Regions from separate parts of the Sphingomonas sp. P4_G2 genome, predicted to be linked through region 2. Evidence: riboswitches for the same ligand, from Rfam matches in the RefSeq annotation. Region 2 holds a riboswitch; the other holds the start of a gene.
The links. Region 2 has a riboswitch for cobalamin ahead of AC1DRD_RS01825 (TonB-dependent receptor plug domain-containing protein). Riboswitches for the same ligand answer to the same signal wherever they lie in the genome.
Positions count from the first base shown of each region.

Region 1: it holds a riboswitch for cobalamin, as region 2 does, so the genes downstream of both, metE (5-methyltetrahydropteroyltriglutamate--homocysteine S-methyltransferase) here and AC1DRD_RS01825 (TonB-dependent receptor plug domain-containing protein) in region 2, are expected to answer to the same signal.

Region 1 covers NZ_JBFUJY010000005.1:370,956-381,240, forward strand. The annotation lists gene AC1DRD_RS16345 (acyl-CoA thioesterase) at 1-134, opposite strand, end outside; gene metE (5-methyltetrahydropteroyltriglutamate--homocysteine S-methyltransferase) at 134-2,437, opposite strand; cobalamin riboswitch at 2,547-2,766, opposite strand; gene cmk ((d)CMP kinase) at 2,970-3,608, opposite strand; gene AC1DRD_RS16360 (proline iminopeptidase-family hydrolase) at 3,632-4,624, opposite strand; gene aroA (3-phosphoshikimate 1-carboxyvinyltransferase) at 4,621-5,952, opposite strand; gene AC1DRD_RS16370 (TIGR02300 family protein) at 6,054-6,374, shown strand; tRNA gene AC1DRD_RS16375 (tRNA-Ala) at 6,464-6,539, shown strand; gene AC1DRD_RS16380 (hypothetical protein) at 7,112-7,738, opposite strand; gene AC1DRD_RS16385 (hypothetical protein) at 7,884-8,477, opposite strand; gene AC1DRD_RS16390 (hypothetical protein) at 8,499-9,299, opposite strand; gene AC1DRD_RS16395 (tetratricopeptide repeat protein) at 9,569-10,285, shown strand, end outside.
Region 2 covers NZ_JBFUJY010000001.1:405,700-415,984, reverse strand. The annotation lists gene AC1DRD_RS01840 (ABC transporter ATP-binding protein) at 1-154, opposite strand, end outside; gene AC1DRD_RS01835 (FecCD family ABC transporter permease) at 145-1,116, opposite strand; gene AC1DRD_RS01830 (ABC transporter substrate-binding protein) at 1,113-1,925, opposite strand; gene AC1DRD_RS01825 (TonB-dependent receptor plug domain-containing protein) at 1,922-3,826, opposite strand; cobalamin riboswitch at 3,954-4,143, opposite strand; gene AC1DRD_RS01820 (methylated-DNA--[protein]-cysteine S-methyltransferase) at 4,181-4,771, opposite strand; gene AC1DRD_RS01815 (DUF2332 domain-containing protein) at 4,807-5,910, opposite strand; gene hisG (ATP phosphoribosyltransferase) at 6,078-6,740, shown strand; gene hisD (histidinol dehydrogenase) at 6,858-8,144, shown strand; gene nusB (transcription antitermination factor NusB) at 8,370-8,828, shown strand; gene AC1DRD_RS01795 (DUF4169 family protein) at 8,841-9,017, shown strand; gene thiL (thiamine-phosphate kinase) at 9,028-9,921, shown strand; gene AC1DRD_RS01785 (sodium-translocating pyrophosphatase) at 10,036-10,285, shown strand, end outside.

The DNA of each region.
Region 1 (10,285 bases), on a different contig from region 2:
GCCCGGCCATGGCGCGAGGCGGCGAGGAACGCCACCTTGTCCATGTGCGCGAGCGCCACCCCGCCAAACAATGTGCCATGATGGTTGGTGTCGCCCGGGAACACCATGTCGATGAGGCGGACGACACCCGACATCAGGCCGGTTCCACCACCCGGACGCGGAGCTCGCGGGCGGCCGCGACCATCGCATCGATCGCCGGCTTCACTTCCTCCCATTTGCGCGTCTTCAGCCCGCAATCGGGGTTCACCCACAATTGCTCGGGACGGAGGTGATCCTGGGCCAGTCGCATCAGCGCGACCATTTCCTCGACCGTCGGCACGCGCGGGGCGTGGATGTCATAGACGCCCGGCCCGATCGCGCTCGGATAGCGATAGCGCGCAAAGCCTTCGAGCAATTCCATCTGCGACCGCGCGGTCTCGATCGAGATCACATCGGTGTCCATCGCACCGATCGACGGCAGGATGTCGTTGAACTCCGAATAGCACATGTGCGTGTGGATCTGCGTCGCGTCGGCGACCCCGGCGGCGGACAGCCGGAAGCAATCGACTGCCCAATCCAGATAAGGCTGCCAGTCGCGCCGGCGCAGCGGCAGACCCTCGCGTAGCGCCGCTTCGTCGATCTGGATCGCCTTGGCGCCGGCTTTCTCCAGGTCGACAACCTCGTCACGGATCGCCAGTGCGATCTGGCGGCACGATGCCTCGCGCGGCTGATCGTCGCGGACGAACGACCAGTTGAGGATCGTCACCGGACCGGTCAGCATACCCTTCATCGGCCTGTCCGTCAGGCTCTGGGCATAGCGCCACCAGTCGACCGTCATCGGCTTGGGCCGCGACACGTCGCCGAACAGGATCGGCGGCCGCACGCAACGCGAGCCATAGGACTGGACCCAGCCGCTGACGGTGAAGGCGAAGCCCGACAATTGCTCGCCGAAATATTGCACCATGTCGTTGCGCTCGAACTCGCCGTGAACGAGCATGTCGAGCCCGGCTTCCTCCTGCCAGCGGATCGCGCGCTCGGTCTCTTCGCGGAGGAATTGTTCGTACGCCGTATCGTCGAGCGTCCCGCGATTGTGATCGGCGCGCGCGCGGCGCACTTCGGCGGTCTGCGGGAACGATCCGATCGTGGTGGTCGGGAAAGCCGGCAGGTCGAGCGCCTCCGCCTGTGCCGCGCCGCGGACTGGGTAGGGGGATTGTCGCGCGCGATCGCCCGGCGTGATCGCCGCCAGCCGCTCGGCCACCCCTGCATTGTGGATCCGCGGCGAAGTCTTGCGCGCCGCCGCCGCAGCGCTCGATGCCGCCAGATCGTCGGCAACGCTGTCGCGGCCTTCATTGAGCGCACGCTTCAGCGTCGCGAGTTCGCCGACCTTCTGCACCGCGAAGGCCAGCCATTGCGCGATTTCCGGATCGATCTTGCGTTCGAGCGCGAGGTCGACCGGCGTGTGGAGCAGCGAGCAGGACGGAGCGAGGACGATGTCGCGCTTCGCGGCGATCGGCTCGAGCCGGTCGAGCAACGCGGCGAGATCGGCGCGCCACACGTTGCGCCCGTCGATCACACCGAGCGAGAGCAATAGCGACTTGGGCGCCTTGGCCAGTACCGCGTCGAGCTGTTGCGGTGCGCGGACGAGGTCGATGTGCAGCCCGGCGACCGGCAAATGGATCGCGAGGTCGAGATTGTCCTCGAGCCCGCCGAAATAGGTCGCGAGCATCAGCTTCACGCCGGCGCGCGGCAGCTTGGCGTAAGCGCGGGTGATCGCGTTGCGCTGACGTTCGGTCAGGTCGAGCACGAGCACCGGCTCGTCGATCTGCACCCACTTGGCGCCCGCCTGACCCAGCTGCGTCAGCACGGCCGAATAGAGCCCCAGCACCTCGTCGAGATAGTCGAACGGATCGACCCCGCGACCCTTGGCGAGGCTCAGCCAGGTGATCGGTCCGAGCAGGACGGGACGCGTCTCGAACCCTTGCGCCTTGGCCTCACGGTAATCGTCGACGATCTTGGCCGAGCTCAGCGCGAGTTTCTGTCCGGCGACCAGCTCGGGGACCATATAATGGTAGTTGGTGTCGAACCATTTGGTCATCTCGCACGCGGTCAGGCTGCCGTGCCCATGGCCGCAACTAGCGTCCTCGCCCGTCGTCCCGCGTGCCATCGCGAAATAGGTAGCGAGGTCGGAATCGCCCGCCGTCTTGCCATAGCGATCGGGGATCGCGCCCAGCATCAGGCTGGTGTCGAGGACATGGTCGTAGAGCGAGAAATCGTTCGACGGCAGCCAGTCGGCGCCGAGTGCCCGCTGCCGTGCCCAGGCGGCGGTGCGCAGCCCGGCGGCGGCTTCGAGCAGGTCGGCCTCGGACGACTGGCCCGACCAGAAGGATTCGAGCGCGAATTTGAGTTCGCGGCGCGGCCCGATGCGCGGGAATCCGAGTGTGGCAACTGTGACGGTCATGGTCTTCATACCCCGATGAAAGGCGGAGGCAGAGACCAGACACGAGCACGCACGGGCGACACGGGGCCGACCGCGAATGCAAGCGGCCAGCCCGGACACCCCGCCGGTGGACGTTATCGCGTCGGAGGCAGGTCTCCTGGCTCACGGGTCAACACGCCGGTCCGGCCTTCCCAGGGGATTGGACGCCCCCAGTGACACTCATCGACCGCCGCTCGCCGCTTACAGTTGCGGGGGCAGCGCCGGCCTTGACCCCGAAGGACCGCACCGGCTTCCCGTCTTAGCTTCGACGCGGGTGAACCCGTCCGAAGAACCTCGACACACGCCTTATCCTGCGCCGAACGAGTCGGGTCAAGCGGGATATAAAGAAATCTTTATATGTTTATTCCTCCCCGTTCACGGGGAGGGGGACCAAGACGCGCAGCGGCTTGGTGGAGGGGGCGAGCCCCAAGCGATGTAGATGAGGAGGACCCCCTCCACCACTCGCTACGCGAGCGGTCCCCCTCCCCGTAAACGGGGAGGATTTAGACCGACGCTACCCGTTCGCCGCCTTCAGCCGCAACTGCCGCTCGACCAGCTCGATCGCGCGCTTCACCGCGGCTTCGATCGACAGGAAACTGGTGTCGAGGATGCCGGCGTCGGCCGCCATCACCAGCGGGGCGGCGTCGCGCCCCATGTCGCGCTGATCGCGCACGCGGATATCGGCCAGCACCTTGTCGAAGCTGAGCGTGCTGCCGCGCTCTCTCAGTTCGGCATGCCGCCGCCGCGCGCGGATCTGCGGCGTCGCCTTGACGAACAATTTAGCGTCGGCGTCGGGTGCGATCACCGTGCCGATGTCGCGCCCATCAAGCACCGCGCCGCCTTCTTGCTGCGCGAACTTGCGCTGGCGCTGCAGCAACGCCGCCCGGATCAGCGGGTGCGCCGAGACGATCGAGGCACGCTGCCCCGCTTCGTCGCTGCGCAACACGGGGTCGTCGAGCAGGCTGTCGTCGAAATTGCTCGCCGCAACGGCATCGGCCTCCTTGGTCGGATCGAGGTCGAGGCGATGCACATTCTCGGCGACCGCGCGGTACAGCAGGCCGGTATCGAGGTGCGGCAGGCGATAATGTTTTGCCAGGGCGCGGGCGACGGTGCCCTTGCCGCTGGCGGCGGGACCGTCCACGGCGATGATCATACGCTAAACTCCATCGCGACCCTCTAGGCCCGTGCGTCCTGTCGCGCCAGCCAGCCGCGGATCAATGCGACCGTTTCCAGCGTCCGATCAGCGAAGATACCATGCGCCGATCCGGGGATGGTGCCATATTCGGCGCCCGGCACGCGCGCGGCAAACCCCGCCAAAGTGGTCGGGCGCGCTTCATCATATTGCCCGCCCAGGAAGATCGTGCGCCGCCCATCGAGCCTGGCCAGCAACGGCTCGCCGTCATAATCCTTGAGGCTGCCGGTGCAGGCGAATTCGCTCGGCCCCCACATCGCATTGTAGAGCTTGGGATTGAAGCCATTGGGATGCGCGCCGGCATAAGCGATCGCCGCGGGCTTGGCCGGCTCGCGGCCGTTGAACGCGCGGTAAAAGGCGTTGACGCCATCATCGCAACCCCGGCTGGGCCCGGTGTCGCAACTCGCGATCTGCGCTTGCACCGTCGCCGGCAAGGTCGCGCGCAAGGCATTGGCGTCGGCGATCCAGCTCTTCGTCGACACGAGGGGACTGGCCATCGCCAGCCCGCGCAACGCCGCCGGCCGCCGAGCGCCATATTCGAGCGCGAGCGTGCCGCCCCAGCTATGCCCGAGCAGATGCCAGCGATCGACGCCGAGCGCTTTCCGAACCAGCTCGATCTCATCGACGAAGCGTTCGACGCGCCAATTCTTTGGATCGTTGGGCCGGTCCGACTGCCCGCTATCGAGCTGGTCGTAGAGGATCACCGCGCGCTCGTCGGCCAAAGCGACCGCCGGCATGAAATGCTCATGATCGCCGCCCGGGCCGCCATGCAGCATGACGATCGGCGGCTTGGCGCCGTTCAGTCTGCCGTTGACGCGGACATAGACGCGCCCGCCCTCGACCGGGACCATCTTCTCGAGATCGGGCGCCGGATAGCCGTCCGCCTTGCGCGCGAATAGCAAGCGGGGGAGGGCGAGGCTGGCACCGAGCGCGAGGCCGCCGGCGAGCAATTCGCGGCGGCCGATCATGCGGCTCATGCCCGGCCCGCCAGTTGCTCCAGCGTCTCGAAGAACACCGGATAGCTCGTGGCGACCGGGGCGACGTCGTCGATCGTGATCGGCCGCCGCGCGACCAGCCCCGCCACCGTCATCGCCATCGCGATGCGATGATCGAGCAAAGAGGCGATCGTCGCGCCGCCGGGGATCGGCTCGCCGCCGCTACCAGTGATGGCGAGGCCGTCCTCGAACTCTTCGACGCTGACGCCACAGGCCTGGAGCGCCGCCGCCATCGCCGCGATCCGGTCCGATTCCTTGACCCGCAATTCGTGCGCGCCCCGCGCGACGGTGCGCCCCTCGGCCAAAGCCGCGGCGACGAACAGCACCGGATATTCGTCGATCATGCTCGGCGCGAGATCGGGCGGCACGTCGATCGCCGTCAGCGCGGCGTGGCGCACGATCAGATCGGCGACCGGCTCGCCGCCGACGGTCCGCGCATCGACCTCGGTGATGTCGGCGCCCATCATCCGGAGCGCGGTGAAGATGCCCGCACGCGTCGGGTTCAGCCCGACATTGGCGATCGTCACTTCGCTGCCGGGCACGATCGACGCGGCCACTGCCCAGAACGCCGCCGAGCTGGGATCGCCCGGCACGACGATCTGCTGCGGCTTCAATTCGGCCTCGCCATGGACCGAGATCACGCGCCCCCTGTTGCTCGCCTCGACCGTCAGATTGGCGCCGAACCCGGCCAGCATCCGCTCGCTATGGTCGCGCGTCGGCACCGGCTCGATCACCCGCGTGATCCCCGGCGTATTGAGCCCTGCCAGGATCACCGCCGACTTGACCTGGGCCGAGGCGACCGGGAGCGTATAGTCGATCGGCACTGCCGGGCAGATGCCGCGCACCATCATCGGCAAGCGGCCGCCTGGGCTCGACGTGAACTCCGCCCCCATCAGCCACAGCGGATCGATCACCCGGCCCATCGGCCGCTTGCTGAGCGAGGCATCGCCGATGAACGTCGCGGTGATCGCATGGCTCGCGACCAACCCGGCGAGCAGCCGCGTCGACGTTCCCGAATTGCCCATGTCGAGCGCGCCCGCCGGCTGCAGCAATCCGCCGACCCCGACACCCCAGACGCGCCAGATCCCGTCGTCGCTGCGTTCTATGGTAGCGCCCATCGCGCGCATCGCGGCGGCGGTCGCCAGCACGTCCTCGCCTTCCAGCAGCCCTTCGATCCGGCTTTCGCCGACCGCCAGGCTGGACAACATCAGCGAACGATGGCTGATCGACTTGTCGCCAGGCACGGTGACGCGGCCGGTCAGGCCGGCGGACGATTCGATCAGGAGAGGTTTGGGAGCAGCATGCGACATCGGTCGCGGGCTTTGACAGCCACCTTGCGCTATGGCAAGGCGCGCGCCACTTTAGGGGTCGATCCCCGAAATTTGCATTAAATCGAAAGGTACAAATCGGCATGGTTAAGCCGGAATGGGGCACGAAGCGTACGTGTCCGAAATGCGCAACGCGCTTTTACGATCTCGGCAAGGACGACCCGGTGACCTGCATCAATTGCAACACCGCCTGGGCGCCCGAGCCGATCCTGAAGTCGAAGCAGCCGCTGCCGTTCGAGGTGGTCAAGGCCGAGAAGCCCGAAAAGGACGATTCGGATCTCGAGGGTGACGATCTGGAGATCGGCATCGAAGACGAAGGCGAGCCTTCGGCCGACGATGAAGTCGATCTGGGCGGTGACGACGATCTCGGTGTCGAGACCGGCGGCAACGAAGACGAGAACTGATCGACGCAATTTTTTAAGGCAAGCGGGCTAACGCCCGCTTGTCAAAGGGGCGCCGTCCGGTTAGGGGCGCCTTCCTTCCCGGAAAGTGTGGGGCCGTAGCTCAGCTGGGAGAGCGCTGCAATGGCATTGCAGAGGTCAGGGGTTCGATCCCCCTCGGCTCCACCAACCCTTTCCGCAGGACCGAAAGAGCCCGCAACGCCTGATGGCGCGGCGGGCTTTTTCGTATCGGTTTAAACTGGCACGAATCTCCCGACCAGCACCGAAGTGTAGAGGGGATGGTTCGCTACCCTGTACCCAACTTGTCGCTGGATTGCCAAGAAGTCAGTTAGCAGCTGCCACGATGGTTAGCGCTGACTGCGTAGCCCCGGAACCCCAGTGGGCCGCCGACTGAAACAGTCTCGGTGCCCGGAATGCATTTGGTTGTGACGCAGGTGTGAATCCTTTTTGCTCGCTTCTTGGCGGCGGCGTTTGCTTCGCCGCAAGCAGCTTGCGGGGACTTCCCGTTCGCCCAGTGATATGTGCCAGCAAATGACGGCGTCGCTACGCAGAGTAAAGCGATACCAAATACGATACGCATAGGCCCCTCCTTATGGAGGCGATAAATTGCCACCGTCCGCCGACGCCGTCGATCACAAACGCTACCAGAATGGGGCTAATGGTCTGGGCTCAGACAAGACTTGGTTTGCGTTGCCTCAATGGGGAGCTTTTCGTGCCCGTTTAAACTGTCCCGTATCTGCCTAGCGCTTTTTCGCTAAGCAGCGCAGAAATGCTTTGCGCACAAAGCCGGGTAGTTCGCCGCGGCTTTTCATGCCCAACAGTTCATCGAGCTTCGGCGATCTGTCGTTCGGCTGAGCGACGCGCATCGATCGATAGGCATTTAGCGCGCTCTCTACCCCCGCCAATTGCAGTGCGTCCGGATCATTCGACTTGCTCGGATTCTCGATGACGAAAGCGGCCATGCCGAGCATGTACTGAACGACGATTTCCGGATTATGCACATAGCCCTTTTCGGAGACGCCTCCGATCGGGTCCGCACAAACGGCTACCGACACATCCGGCGCATCCGTCAGCCACTGAATCGCCCATCTCCGATCACTCTGCAGGCCTGGATCCAGCGGAGCGCGTTCGAGATTCTGCACGACGCTCACGAAACGCTGACGATCTTCGGGCGACGAAACCGCGCTCGTTTGGGCGAACGTTGGAGATGCGCAGACCAGAAGCGCGAACAGCGCGGAGAGCAGAGCGGCTATCTTCATCCGGCGGGTTTGGAGCAAAGGGCAGATGTCCGCAATCGGGTCGACGGCTGCTATTCCAGGTGAAGATGAAGCTTTCTCGTGCCCGTTTAAACCGGCACGGGTCTCCAAGCATCAGTATCGCCCAGGTCGCCGGTTCCGGGACGCCAGCCGTGCCGCGCCCCGGAACTCTCCCGATACCTGGCAAACCGTCATCGCAACCCGCTCGGCTTCCGACGCCATAAGTATCTGCCGAACCGCATACTGACGAGCTTCATCAAGAGGCGAAGTAGGCTTTTGCCGCGTCGCGGGCATATTTGCCCGCTTTTCCTTTGGCGGCATCCCAAACAATATCCCAAAACCCAGGGGTGCTCGGCCAGCCAATCTGGCCGCCAACGGTTCTTTTGTGATAGATAAAGAAATCCGGATCGGGGTCGTCGCCTTTTTCGTTCATGATCGCAACAACTGAACCAAGTTGAATCGGCACGCCCAACTGGTCGTCTTCGCGAAATAAGCGCCACTGAAACACCGGAGTTTTCGACCAATTCAAGTTTATACCGTAGTCGCGATGCGAGTAGAATAGGAACTGCTTTTCCTCGCCACCGACCGCGAAAGCTACCAGTTCGCCGGATAAAATGTCGCGCTCGGCATTATCGGGTGTACGGAAATGTCCCGTGCGTCGATTCGAATCGCCAACAAACCCCAGGTTAATTCCCCAATCTTGATGCTTATACGTCAGATATTCTTTATTCGGAGAGCTATACATCGTGTATCCGCTGTTGTCCGAATAACTGTTGGATGAACGGATGTTGCCGGAGCCGCTGCCGATCGTCCAGGTCTTGACCACGCCGGGAATTGTTAAATCTGCCATTTTATTCTCCTTAGGTTGAACTCATCCACTCCAATTCATGCCTTTCATCCGAACCGGGATGGCCGGCCCGACCACCCCGCGTAACAAGCGGAACACGCCGGCCTGCGCGCTGTTCTCCGCATAGGCCGACCATCCTCGAAACAATCCGTCCTTACCCTCAGGCTGGTGGACCGCGTGCGTCGACTCTATGGTGCAAATCGCAGGGGCCTGATCGATCCCCAGCTTGTTCTTCAAGCCGTCTATCGACGTGCTTTCGCCGGGACCGGACAGCAGGATATGGCCATAGCCGCTGCTTCCGCCCGGCTTCACTTTGCCGTGTTCATCGACGAGCACGACCAGAATTAGTTGAGCGGGATCGACGTCGCCGACGTGCTTATATTCCGTGCCCGAGAACCGATTCCAGATTATCGAAATGTCGCTATCCGGCCCGATCTCGTTGGTCGAATTGACGTCGTCCCAAGCGACCCCGTACAAGACGTGACGAAGATAGTTTCCGACAAGGCCGTTGCAGTCGAGGCCAAGCCAGGTGTCGCAATACGATTGGAAGTTTTCCGGCGAAACAATCGCCGGGCTGCCCGGAAGATCGACTGCGGCCAGCTGGAGCACGATCGAGACTGCCTCCGGCGAGCCCTTGCCGACGAACGGATAGCGCAGCAATGCCCAAAGCTGATCCGTCGCGTTGGTCGTGAACGTTGCGAAGGTCCTGCGCTCCGCGCCCGAGCCGCTGTCCACCGAGACCGATATTCCCGCCGCCGGGTCGGCTGCTCTGAGGATTGATAAATCCTTCAAGACCTTACGCGCCAGCTTGGCGCGCTCGTTCATGATGCCTTGCTGTCTAGCGGGCGTATTCAGCAAGTAGCGATCAACTGAAATTGTCGCCGGATTCCAAGCGCCGCTAGCGCTCGAGACTATAATTTCCCGATACCGCTGCATGTATTGTGGAGGTGACAGCATCACAACTCCCCATCCGAGAATCGGCTAACGCCTGTTCGTGTGTTGGTCCTGAAACGACATAATCACTCGCCACTCTGCCGCGTCGCGTTGCAAATTGTTGCAAGTTGAGGAAATGTGAGGCGTGCGGAGTAGGTCTAATGCAGGAAGATCGGCTTGACGGCTGGAAGGCGATAGGCAACTTCCTCAACCGCGATCGCACGACCGCGCTGCGCTGGGCCAAGGAACGGCGGCTACCCGTTCACCGTATTCCCGGCGGAGGTACGAGCAGCGTTTACGCGCTTCGATCCGAATTGGCTCTCTGGCTCGCTGGCGATGGTGAGGGCGATGGGGTGCCGGCCGTTGAAAGCGTTGTTTCAACCGGCACCACGTCTCGACGAGCATTGGTGACGGGCGCTGCGGTGCTTGGTGCCGCTGGCCTGGCGGGCGCCGGCGCGCTGTGGCTGCGTCCGCATGCTTCGACGCCGGCCCAGCCTCCCGAGGTCGAGGCACTTGTGACGCGCGCCCGTGACGCGCTCGAGACCAGCGGCGACGACGGCCAGGACCAGGCGATTGCCCTGATGCGCAGAGTCGTCGCGCTCTCGCCGCGTTACGCGGACGGTTGGGGGTTGCTTGGCCTTGCGAATGCCGTCGCCTCGCATTTCCGCGATCGCGCGCTCGGCCTTAGCTTGCGCGCTCATGCCGAGGCCGCGGCGCGCCATGCGCTCGACATCGCGCCGGACAACGGACTGGGCGAACTCGCATTGGGCGTGGCGCTGCCGCTGGTTGGTGCATGGAGCAAGCGCGAGCGCCACCTTGAACGCGCTCTTGCTACCGCGCCGACAACGGAGGAAGTGCTCGAATACGCGGCGGTGTGT
Region 2 (10,285 bases):
TCAACCCGGCGGCGGCGCGCAACAGGCTGGTCTTGCCCGCGCCGTTGGGCCCCAGGATCACGGTGATGCGGCCGGCGGCGAACATGGCGCTCGCATCGGTCAGCACTCGGCGCCCGCGCAGATCGAGTGTCACCCGGTCGAGAGTCAGCGCCATTGCTTGGCTCCTTCGCGGAACAGCAACGCCAGAAAGAACGGCGCGCCGATCAGCGCCATGGCAACGCCCAGCCGCACCTCACCCGCACCCGGCGCGAGCCGGCACAGGCTGTCGGCCGCCAGCGTCAGCGCGGCGCCACCCAGCGCGCTCGGCACCAGCAACGCCGAGGGTTTGGCGCCGAACACCGGCCGCAACAGATGCGGGACGACCAAGCCGACGAACCCGACCACGCCGGTCACCGCGACGCCCGCGCCGACCGCCAGCCCGGTGCCGATCACCACTTGCCAGCGCAACCGGCCGAGATTGGCGCCGAGCGAGCGCGCGGCATCCTCGCCCAGCGCCAGCGCGTCGAGCGCTGGCCCCGTGAACAGCATCAACAGCATGCCCGCGCCGATGAACGGCGCCGCCATCAACACGTCGTCGGGCCCACGGTCGGTCAGCGCGCCCATCAGCCAGTCGATCGCCTCGGCGATGGCATAGGGATTGGGCGCGATCGAGATCAGGAACGCGGTCAGCGCGCCCGCCAAACTGGCGAGCACGGTGCCGGCCAGCACGAACACCACTGGCGTCTCCGCACGCGCGGTCAGCATCGCGAGCAGCGCCATCGCCCCCCCCGCCCCCGCCATCGCCCAGCCGAACTGGCCAAGCCAGCCGGCACCGAATCCGAGGACGATCGACGCGACCGCGCCGAGTGCGGCACAGGACGACACGCCGATCACCGTCGGGTCGGCGAGCGGGTTCCTGAGATAGCCCTGCAATACTGCGCCCGACAGGCCGAGCGCGGCCCCGAGCAGGACACCGAGCACCGCACGCGGGATGCGCAACTCCGCGATGATCGCCCAACGCGGATCGTGCCCAAACCACGCGTCGAACGGTATCCATTGCTTGCCCGCCATCAGCGACAGCGCGAACAGCGTCGCGGTCAACAACACGAGCAGGCCGAGGCGGATCGCGCGATTCACGACAGCGCTCGCGATCGAATCGCGGCGAGGGCGCGCAGCGCGGGGATGATGGTCGGCCCGCCGCAATTGACCAATTGGCGCGGGAAACGCTCCTCGATCACCTGATACCCCGCCATGCCGAGCACGCGGCGGCGCAGCGACGCGGTGCGGCCATTGGGGTCGGGGTCGATCACGATGCGCGGCGGATGCGCGACCACACTTTCGATCGGCACGTTGCCCGAGAAAGCGAGCCCGAAATCCTTGCTGGCATCGCCCAGCCCAGCGAGTTCGACCATCTCGGTCAACAGGCTGGGCCCGGCATTGGCGAAACTGTCGGAAATATAGAGCAAGGTCGCGGGCCGGCGGCCGTCACGCGGAGCGGCGTTGGCCACGGCGCGATCGATGCGCGCGATCAGCCGCTCGCCCGCCGCGGGTTCCCCCACCGCGGCGGCGACGCTGCGGATCTGGTCGCGGCTGGAGGCGACATTGGTCGGCGAATCGAGCGTCAGCACCTTGAGCCCGGCGCGACGATACGCGGCGAGTGTAGTCTTGGAGGTGAAGCTCGACGCCACCACCAGATCGGGCTTGAGCGCGATCACTTCCTCGGCCGTCCCCGCGGTGGCGCGATAGCGCCGCGCGAGCCCGAGCGGGATCGAGGTCGCGCCCGGCTCCTGCGAATAATGGCTGATCGCCGTGACCTTGCCCGGCGCCAGCGCGAGCAGCAATTGGTCCGAACAGGGGTTGGTCGAGACGATCCCCCCGGTCGTGGCGGGCTGCGCACTCGCGCACCCCGCCAGCCCGAGGGCGATCAAGGCGATCAAAGGCTTCAATTGAACTTCAAGCGAATGCCGCCATAGGCCGCGCGGCCCGGTGTGCTGTAATATTTCACCACGGCATATTTCTCATCGAACAGATTATCGACGCGGCCATAGATCGAGAATTTGTCGCCGATTGGGAAGTCCGCGCGCAATCCGACCACCGTATAGCCATCGAGCCGGCTGAAATTGCCGGCATCGTCGAAGCTGTCGCCGACGCTCAGCACGGTCGCGCCGATCCCGAGACCGACCGGAGTCTTCCAGTCGATCGACGCGCTGACCGATTGGCGCGGACGGCGCGCCAGCTCGTTGCCGAAATTGAACCCGGGCGAGAGGTTGATCGAATCGATGAAGCTGTAGGACCCGCTGAGCGTCAGGCGGTCGCTCGGCCGCACCGACAGCGCGAACTCCACGCCCTTGGTCCGGGCGCGGTCGATATTGACGTAGGAGAAGGCCGGACCGAAATCGATCTGGTCGGTCGTATCGCGGTGGAACCAGGTAATCCCGGCGACGATCCGCCCGCCGACCAGCCGTTGCTCGACCCCGATATCATAGCTTTGCGCGGTTTCGGGTTTGAGATCCTTGTTGCCGAACACCGACGTCCCGAACCGGCCATAGAGCTGATAGAGGGTCGGCGCCTTGAACCCTTCGGCGTAGCTGGCGCGGAACGTCGTCTCGGTCGGCAAGGTATAGACCGCATTGGCGCCCCATGTCGTGTGCCCGCCGAACGCCGAATCATCGTCGTAGCGCACGCCGCCCGTGATCGTCAGGCGATCGATCGGCGACAGGATGGCTTCGCCGTAGAAGCTGGTGACGCCGCGCGTCGCGGAGAGATCGCCGTCGAAATAGCGCGTATTCTCGCGCTCGGCGCCGGCGACCAGCCGGACGCCGTCGATCACCTGGAAATCACCCTGATATTGATAACGCTCGCTGCGGCCGCGGCCGAAGAAGCTAACTGCTGACCCGAACGCCGGGTCGTAATTGTCGCGATTGATATCGGCGATGGTGAAAGCGATGCGGTTCTTGAAGCGGCCGCCGAGGAAATCAGCGTTGAGCCCGGCATAGCCGTACAATTCCTGGGTCTTGGCATATTCGCCATCATCTGCGGGCAGGAAGGTCACGCCGTCAAAACCATCAATGTCGACCTTGCTGTGCGCATAATAACCGCGCAGGTCGAGCCTGATGTTATCGGCCAAGGCGATCTCGATCCGCCCGGTCGCGCCGAACTGGCGATAGCCGTCGGGCTCACTTCCCGACGACACTGCCGAGAAGCCGTTGGTCTTGAGATAGCCGGCGTTGAGCGAGGCCGAGACGATCCCGCTCTTTCCCGACACGCCGCCATTGGCGAAGACCGTATCGAAGCTGCCATATTCGACATTGCCGCGCGCCTGGAGGCCATAGCCCGGCTGCATCGTGGTGACGTTGACGACACCGCCGATCGCCTGGCTGCCCCATGGCACCGAGTTCGGGCCACGTAGCACCTCGACGCGGTCGATCGAACCGGCGAGCAAGCTGGCGAAATCGAACGCGCCGCCGGGCGACGAGGGATCGTTGACCCGCACGCCATCGATCAAGGTCAGCGTCTGCGAATCCTCGGCGCCGCGGATGCGTACCGCAGTCAGGGCGCCGAGCCCGCCATTGCGCGACACGGTCACGCCCGGCGTGGTCGCCAGCAGGTCGGACAAAGCGACGGTCTGGCGCTGCTCGATCGTCTGGCGGTCGATCACGGTCACCGCCTGGCCGATCGTCTCGGGCGTCTGGGGTACACCGGTCGCGGTCACGATAATGTCGGTGCGGGTCTGATCGGCGAGGACGATATTGTTATCGTCGGCCGCCGGCGTCTCCTGCGCCCAGGCCGGCGTCGCGATAGCGATCGCGGCGAACGCCGTCGTCGCGAGGATGGAAAACTTCAACATTGGACATGCCCCTTTGGTGGGGCCGCGGAGTCCGGGCGCCTGAACGCGACACCCGGACCCTACGGCCCGGTTCATGTCGCTCACGCGAGGGATATCCCTCGTTCGCCCGGCACACCCCGTCCGCGCAAAGGATCGACCGTGGCGGGCAGGTCTCCTGGCTTCCGGGTCGTCGCGTTCGCCCCGCCTTCCCGACCCTGCGGCCAGTGGCATTGTTGGGGCGACCGCTCTCCGGTCACAGTTGCGGGGGCAGCGCCGGCATCTCGACCGGACTTCCCTTTTGCTTCCCCTTGCGGGGAACCCGTCACGGCGCGGCGTCTATGCCGCAGCGCGGCAAAGCGCAAGCGATGCCTGATTTCAGAATTCGAATGCGGTCTGTGCAGCAGGCGGCGGCTCGGTCGCCACGCCTTCGATCTCGAGCATGCGGACCTTGGCGAGCGCGCCGCCGGGCGCCGAAAAGCCATGGACCCGGCTGCCCGCCGCGAGCACGCGATGGCACGGCACGATCAGCGGGATCGGATTCCTCGCCATTGCCTGCCCGACCGCGCGCGCCGCTTCCGGTCCCGCGCCCAATTCCCTGGCGACCGCCCCATAGGTCATCGTCTCGCCGCGGCCGATCGCTCGGACACGGTCATAGACCCGAGCGAAGAAGGGCTCCTGCTCGCCGAGATCGATCGCGACCGCATCGAAATCGACCGGCTCCCCGGCGAAATAGCGGACCGCGTCGGCGATCACCGCGGCGATGGCTGGGGGCGGGTCGCCCGCAACAGCGTCGGGCAAGCGGCGAAGCAGCGACCACTCCGCCTCGCGCGCCGTTTCTCCCGGCAGACGAAAGGCGGTGATCGCGTCGCCGCTCCACGCGATTGCGGCGACGCCGTGTGCGGTCTCGAAAACGCGGTAGCGATGGAGCGTGGCCATGCTGCCAAGATCGGCGACCCGATCGTTCAAATCAACCTTCGCATGAGTCACGGTTGTTCGACAGCTTACCCGGCTTCGACCTTGGCCGATTCCGGCAGATCGTAGCGGCGCTTGTCCTTATCCTCGACGCCATTCTTGACCCACGCGCCATGCGCATGCGCGGTCGCGATCACTTGCCATTGGTCATGACCGGGCCAGCTCTTCACGCGGATCACCTGATGCGCGAAGGCGCGGTCGGGTTCCATCATCACCCAGGCGAGCGGACGGTTGGTCGTGGCGCGCGCGCCCACCGCATTCATCGTCGCGCGGATGCGGCTCGCGCGCTCCTCGGGCAGATATTGCCACACCACCGAATGCATCAGCACGCGCGTTACGCCGGCTGGTTGCGGTTCGGCAAGTCGCGCTTCGATCCAGTCGGCGGCATCGGCCTGGACCAGATCGACCGGCTTGGCGCGCTGCATCGCGATCGCCTGGCGCAGCCGCTCGGCACGAAGCGGCGTTTCGGCCCAGACATAAGCGGCCAGCCGCGCCTCGACCGTGGGATCGGGCGCGTCGAGCGGACGGACATCGCAACCGCGCACCGAGATGATTTCGATCGGCGTCGGCACCGGCGGGTCGCCACGCCATTCGGGCGCGATCGTGACCGGCGCCCCCGCAGCACCGACCTGCACGCCGCCAAGATCGAAGGCATAGCGGTCGATCAACAGGTTGAGCCCGGCACTCGACCCGATTTCGAGCAGTTCGATTTTCGGGCCATGACGCCGCGCGATCTCGAGCAACCCGACGATCAGCGCGCCCGATCGGCCCGGTTCGTTGGTCTGCGGCGGCCCATCGAGCCAGGGCAGCAGGAAATCGTCATGCACGCCGAGCGCGGCATTCACCGCCGCCGCGATCGCGTCCTGATCGGTCGTCTCGCCGCAGAATACTGCCGCCAGACCCGAATCGGCACTCGCCTGCACCAGCGCATGCAGTCCGCCGATGAACCTGAGCGGCAAGGCGTCGCGAGTCGGCTCGCCGGGCCAGTCGAGGATGCGGGCGCCGGTACGGCTGTCGCGCGCCAATCCATCGGCGATGGCGGCGCACAGCCGCGCATAGATCGGCGCGTCCATGTTCCGGCAATAGAATTCCTGGATCCGGAATGCCTCGCGATTGCCCGCCTCGTCGGCCATGTCGCCTCCTCATTCGCGCAGTTCCGGCGCGCTAACCCGCGCGACCTTCCATAGATTGCTGTCCTTCGGAGGGTCGGGCGGGGAAGCGCGCCGGCGCGGCAAAACCGCTGAAAGCGGAGCCACCAGGATGCATTGCGCCTTCGCAGGTGCACAAGTAAAGCCCCGCCATGGCGCAACCCCTAGTCATTGCCGTCCCCAAGGGCCGTATCCTGTCGGAAGCCGTGCCGCTGCTCATGCGCGCCGGCGTCGAGCCCGAGGCAGCATTCTCCGACAAGGACAGCCGCGCGCTGCGCTTTTCGACCAACCATCCCGGCATCGACCTGATCCGCGTCCGCGCGTTCGACGTCGCCACCTTCGTCGCGCATGGCGCCGCGCAGATCGGCATCGTCGGGTCGGACGTGCTCGCCGAGTTCGACTATCCCGAACTCTATGCGCCGGTCGATCTGGGCATCGGCCATTGTCGCTTGTCGGTCGCCGAACCGGCCGAAATGGCCGCGGCCGACGATCCGCGCGGCTGGAGCCACGTTCGTGTTGCGACCAAATACCCGCATGTGACGCAGCGCCATTTCGAGGCGCGCGGCGTCCAGGCCGAATGCGTCAAGCTCAACGGCGCGATGGAACTGGCCCCGACCTTGGGCCTCGCGCCGCGCATCGTCGATCTCGTCTCGTCGGGCCGGACGCTCAAGGAGAATGGCCTGGTCGAGGTCGAGGTGATCGCCCAGGTCACCAGCCGGCTGATCGTCAACCGTGCGGCGTTCAAGACGCGGCCGGAACTGGTGCCGTTGGTCGATGCGTTTAGGCGCGCGGTGGAGAAGCGCGATGTGGCATGATCGTGTTCTTAGCCCCTCCCCTTCAGGGGAGGGGTTGGGGTGGGGCGAAGCCTCGCAGAGCGCATCCCTTTTGACTCCCCCACCCCAAACCCCTCCCCTGAAGGGGAGGGGCTTAAAATGATCAAACTCTCCACGTCCGAGCCCGGCTTCGAGCGCCAGTTCCAGGCGCTGGTCGACGCGCGGCGCGAGGCGGATAGCGATGTCGCGCGCGATGTCCGCACGATCGTCGCCAGCGTCCGCGACGAAGGCGACGCCGCGGTCCATGCCTTCACCCGCAAGTTCGACCATCACGATCTCAACGAGACCGGCTGGCGGATCGAGCGGGCCGAATGGCTCGCCGCGCACGAGGCACTGGCACCCGATCTGCGCGACGCGCTCGAACTCGCCGCCGAGCGGATCGCGGCCTATCACATCAAGCAGAAGCCGGAGGACCGCGACGAGATCGATGCGGTCGGCGCGCGGTTGGGCGCGCGCTGGCGCGGGGTCGACGCGGCGGGGATCTACGTCCCCGGCGGCCGCGCGGCCTATCCCAGCTCGGTGCTGATGAACGCGATTCCGGCCAAGGTCGCGGGGGTCGAGCGGCTGGTGATGGTCACGCCCACCCCCAATGGCGAGGTCAATCCTTTGGTGCTCGCCGCCGCGCATATCGCTGGCGTCGATGAGGTCTGGCGGATCGGCGGGGCGCAGGCCGTCGCCGCGCTCGCATACGGCACCGGCCGCATCGCGCCGGTCGACGTGGTGTGTGGGCCCGGCAATGCCTGGGTCGCCGAGGCCAAGCGCCAACTTTATGGCGTGGTCGGGATCGACATGGTCGCCGGACCGAGCGAGATCGTCGTCGTCGCCGACGGCAAGAACGATCCGCAATGGATCGCCGCCGATCTGTTGAGCCAGGCCGAGCACGATCCGTCGAGCCAGTCGATCCTGTTCACCGACGATGCCGCCTTGGCCCGCGCGGTGGCGGAGGCGGTCGACCTCCAGATCGGCGACCTCTCGACCGCCAAGGTCGCACGCGCGAGTTGGGACGCGAACGGCGCGATCATCGTGACGGCCGATCTGGTCGAGGCGATGCCCTTGGTCAATCGGCTGGCGCCCGAGCATCTCGAGCTCGCCTGCGACGAAGCCGATGCGCTGTTCGACATGGTCAAGCATGCCGGATCGGTGTTCATCGGCCGCTACACGCCCGAAGCGGTGGGCGATTACGTCGCCGGACCCAATCACGTCCTGCCAACCGGCCGCCGTGCGCGCTTTTCGAGCGGATTGTCGGTGCTCGACTTCATGAAGCGCACCAGTTTCCTCTCGCTCGATCCGGCCTCGCTGGCCGCGATCGGCCCCGCCGCGGTTACCCTGGCGGAAGCCGAGGGCTTGCCCGCGCATGCCCGCTCGGTCGCGCTGCGGCTGGGCTGATGGCTGTTGGTTGAGGCGCGGCGTCGTGCGCCCCTAACCTCCCCACAATTCCTTCGTCACCCCGGCCTTGTGCCGGGGTCCACTCCTCCGCAACCGAGATGAGGAGTTGTTGCACGGTGGATGCCGGGACAAGCCCGGCATGACGAACTTAGATAACGTCGCCCGGAGGAACGATTCATCATGGCACCGCTTTTTTTTGGCGGCGCGCGCGCCTAAGGCACCGTCATGTCCCAACGTACAGCCACACGATCCAAAGCCCGCGCCGCCGCGCGGCTCGCCGCGACCCAGGCGCTCTATCAGCACGATATGGACGGAACGGCCGTCGTCTCGCTGCTCCACGAATTCCATCAGCATCGCCTCGGCGCGACGATCGAGGACGCCGAATATGCCGATGCCGATGTCGATTTCTTCGACGATCTGGTGACCGGCGCGCTGGCGCGGATCGACGAGATCGATGCGCTGATCTCGGCAAATGTGACCGCCGACTGGAAGATCGAGCGGCTCGACAAATTGATGAAGGCAATCCTGCGCGCCGGGACCTACGAATTGCTCGCGCGTAAGGACGTCGCGGTCGGCACCGTGATCAACGAATATCTCGACGTCACCGATGCCTTTTACGAACGTCGCGAAAAGGGCTTCGTCAACGGCATCCTCGACGGCGTCGCCAAGAGCGCGCGGGCCTGACCGGCGGCGCCGATGGCGGAGATCGTCAACCTCAACCGCGCCCGCAAGGCGAAAGCGCGCGGCGAGGCCCAGGCGACTGCCGCCGCCAACCGGGTCGCACACGGCCGGACCAAGGCAGAGAAACAAGCTGCCAAGGCGGAAGCCGAGCGGCGCGCCCGCGACCTGGACGGGGCGAAGCGCGCGCCATGACGCGGCGCGCGTGACCGAGGACGATTTCATCGCCGCATTGCGCGCGCTGCCGCTCCACCCGGACGCGCATGATCTGCGCGACGATAATGCGACGATCGGCGGATTGACCATCACCACCGATACGATCGTCGAGGGCGTCCATTTCCTGCCCGACGATCCGCCCGGCGACGTCGCCTGGAAGCTGCTCGCGGTCAATCTGTCCGACCTCGCCGCCAAAGGCGCGCGGATCGGGGGCGTATTGCTCAATTATCCGCTGTCGAGCGACGATTGGGATCGCGCGTTCCTCGACGGCCTGCGCGCAGCGCTCGACACGTTCGGTTGTCTGCTGATCGGCGGCGACACGGTGTCGCTTCCCGCGAACGCGCCACGCGTGCTCACCTTGACTGCGATCGGGCACGATGCGCCCGCCCCCTTACGCTCGGGCGCGCAAGCGGGCGACGAGCTTTGGGTGACGGGGACGATCGGCGACGCCGGTGCGGGCTTGCGGATCGCGCAGGGGGCAGCGGGTCCGCAAGCGCTGCTCGCTCGCTATCGCCGCCCGACGCCGCGTCTCGCCGAGGGATTCCGGCTGGCCCCGCTCGTCCATGCGATGATGGATGTGTCGGACGGCTTGTTGATCGATGCCAGCCGCATGGCCGCGGCCTCGAGCTTGGCGGTCACCGTCGAGCTCGCCGCCATCCCGCTATCGGCAGACTATCTCGCCTTCGCAGGCGCCGATCTCGCCGCTCACCTCGCTGCGGCGACCGCGGGTGACGATTACGAATTGCTGTTCGCGCTGCCCAAGGGCGACGAGCCGCCCATCGGCGCATTCTCGGTCGGCCGTTTCGCCGCCGGCAGCGGGATCACGCTGACGTGGCAGGGCGCCTCCGTCCCGCTCCCGGCCAGCCTCGGTTTTCAGCACTGACGGCCAGGGTCCGTGGGCGCTTGCGCTCGCTCGATCCCTCCTTATACCTCCTGCCCACCTTCGGGAAAGTTCGCGCGCGCCATCCGGCGCGACGTGTCTAATAGGGGAAGAGGAATGACGATTGTCTATGCGGCCATCGTCTGCGGCCTGATCGCCGTAGTCTATGGCTTCATCACCAGTCAGCAGGTGCTCCGCGCGCCGGCCGGCAACGAAAAGATGCAGGATATCGCCGCCGCCATCCAGGAAGGCGCCAAAGCCTATCTGGGTCGCCAATATACCACCATCGCGATCGTCGGCGTCATCGTCGCCGTGATCCTGTTCTTCACGCTCGGCCTTTTGTCGACCGTGGCGTTCCTGATCGGCG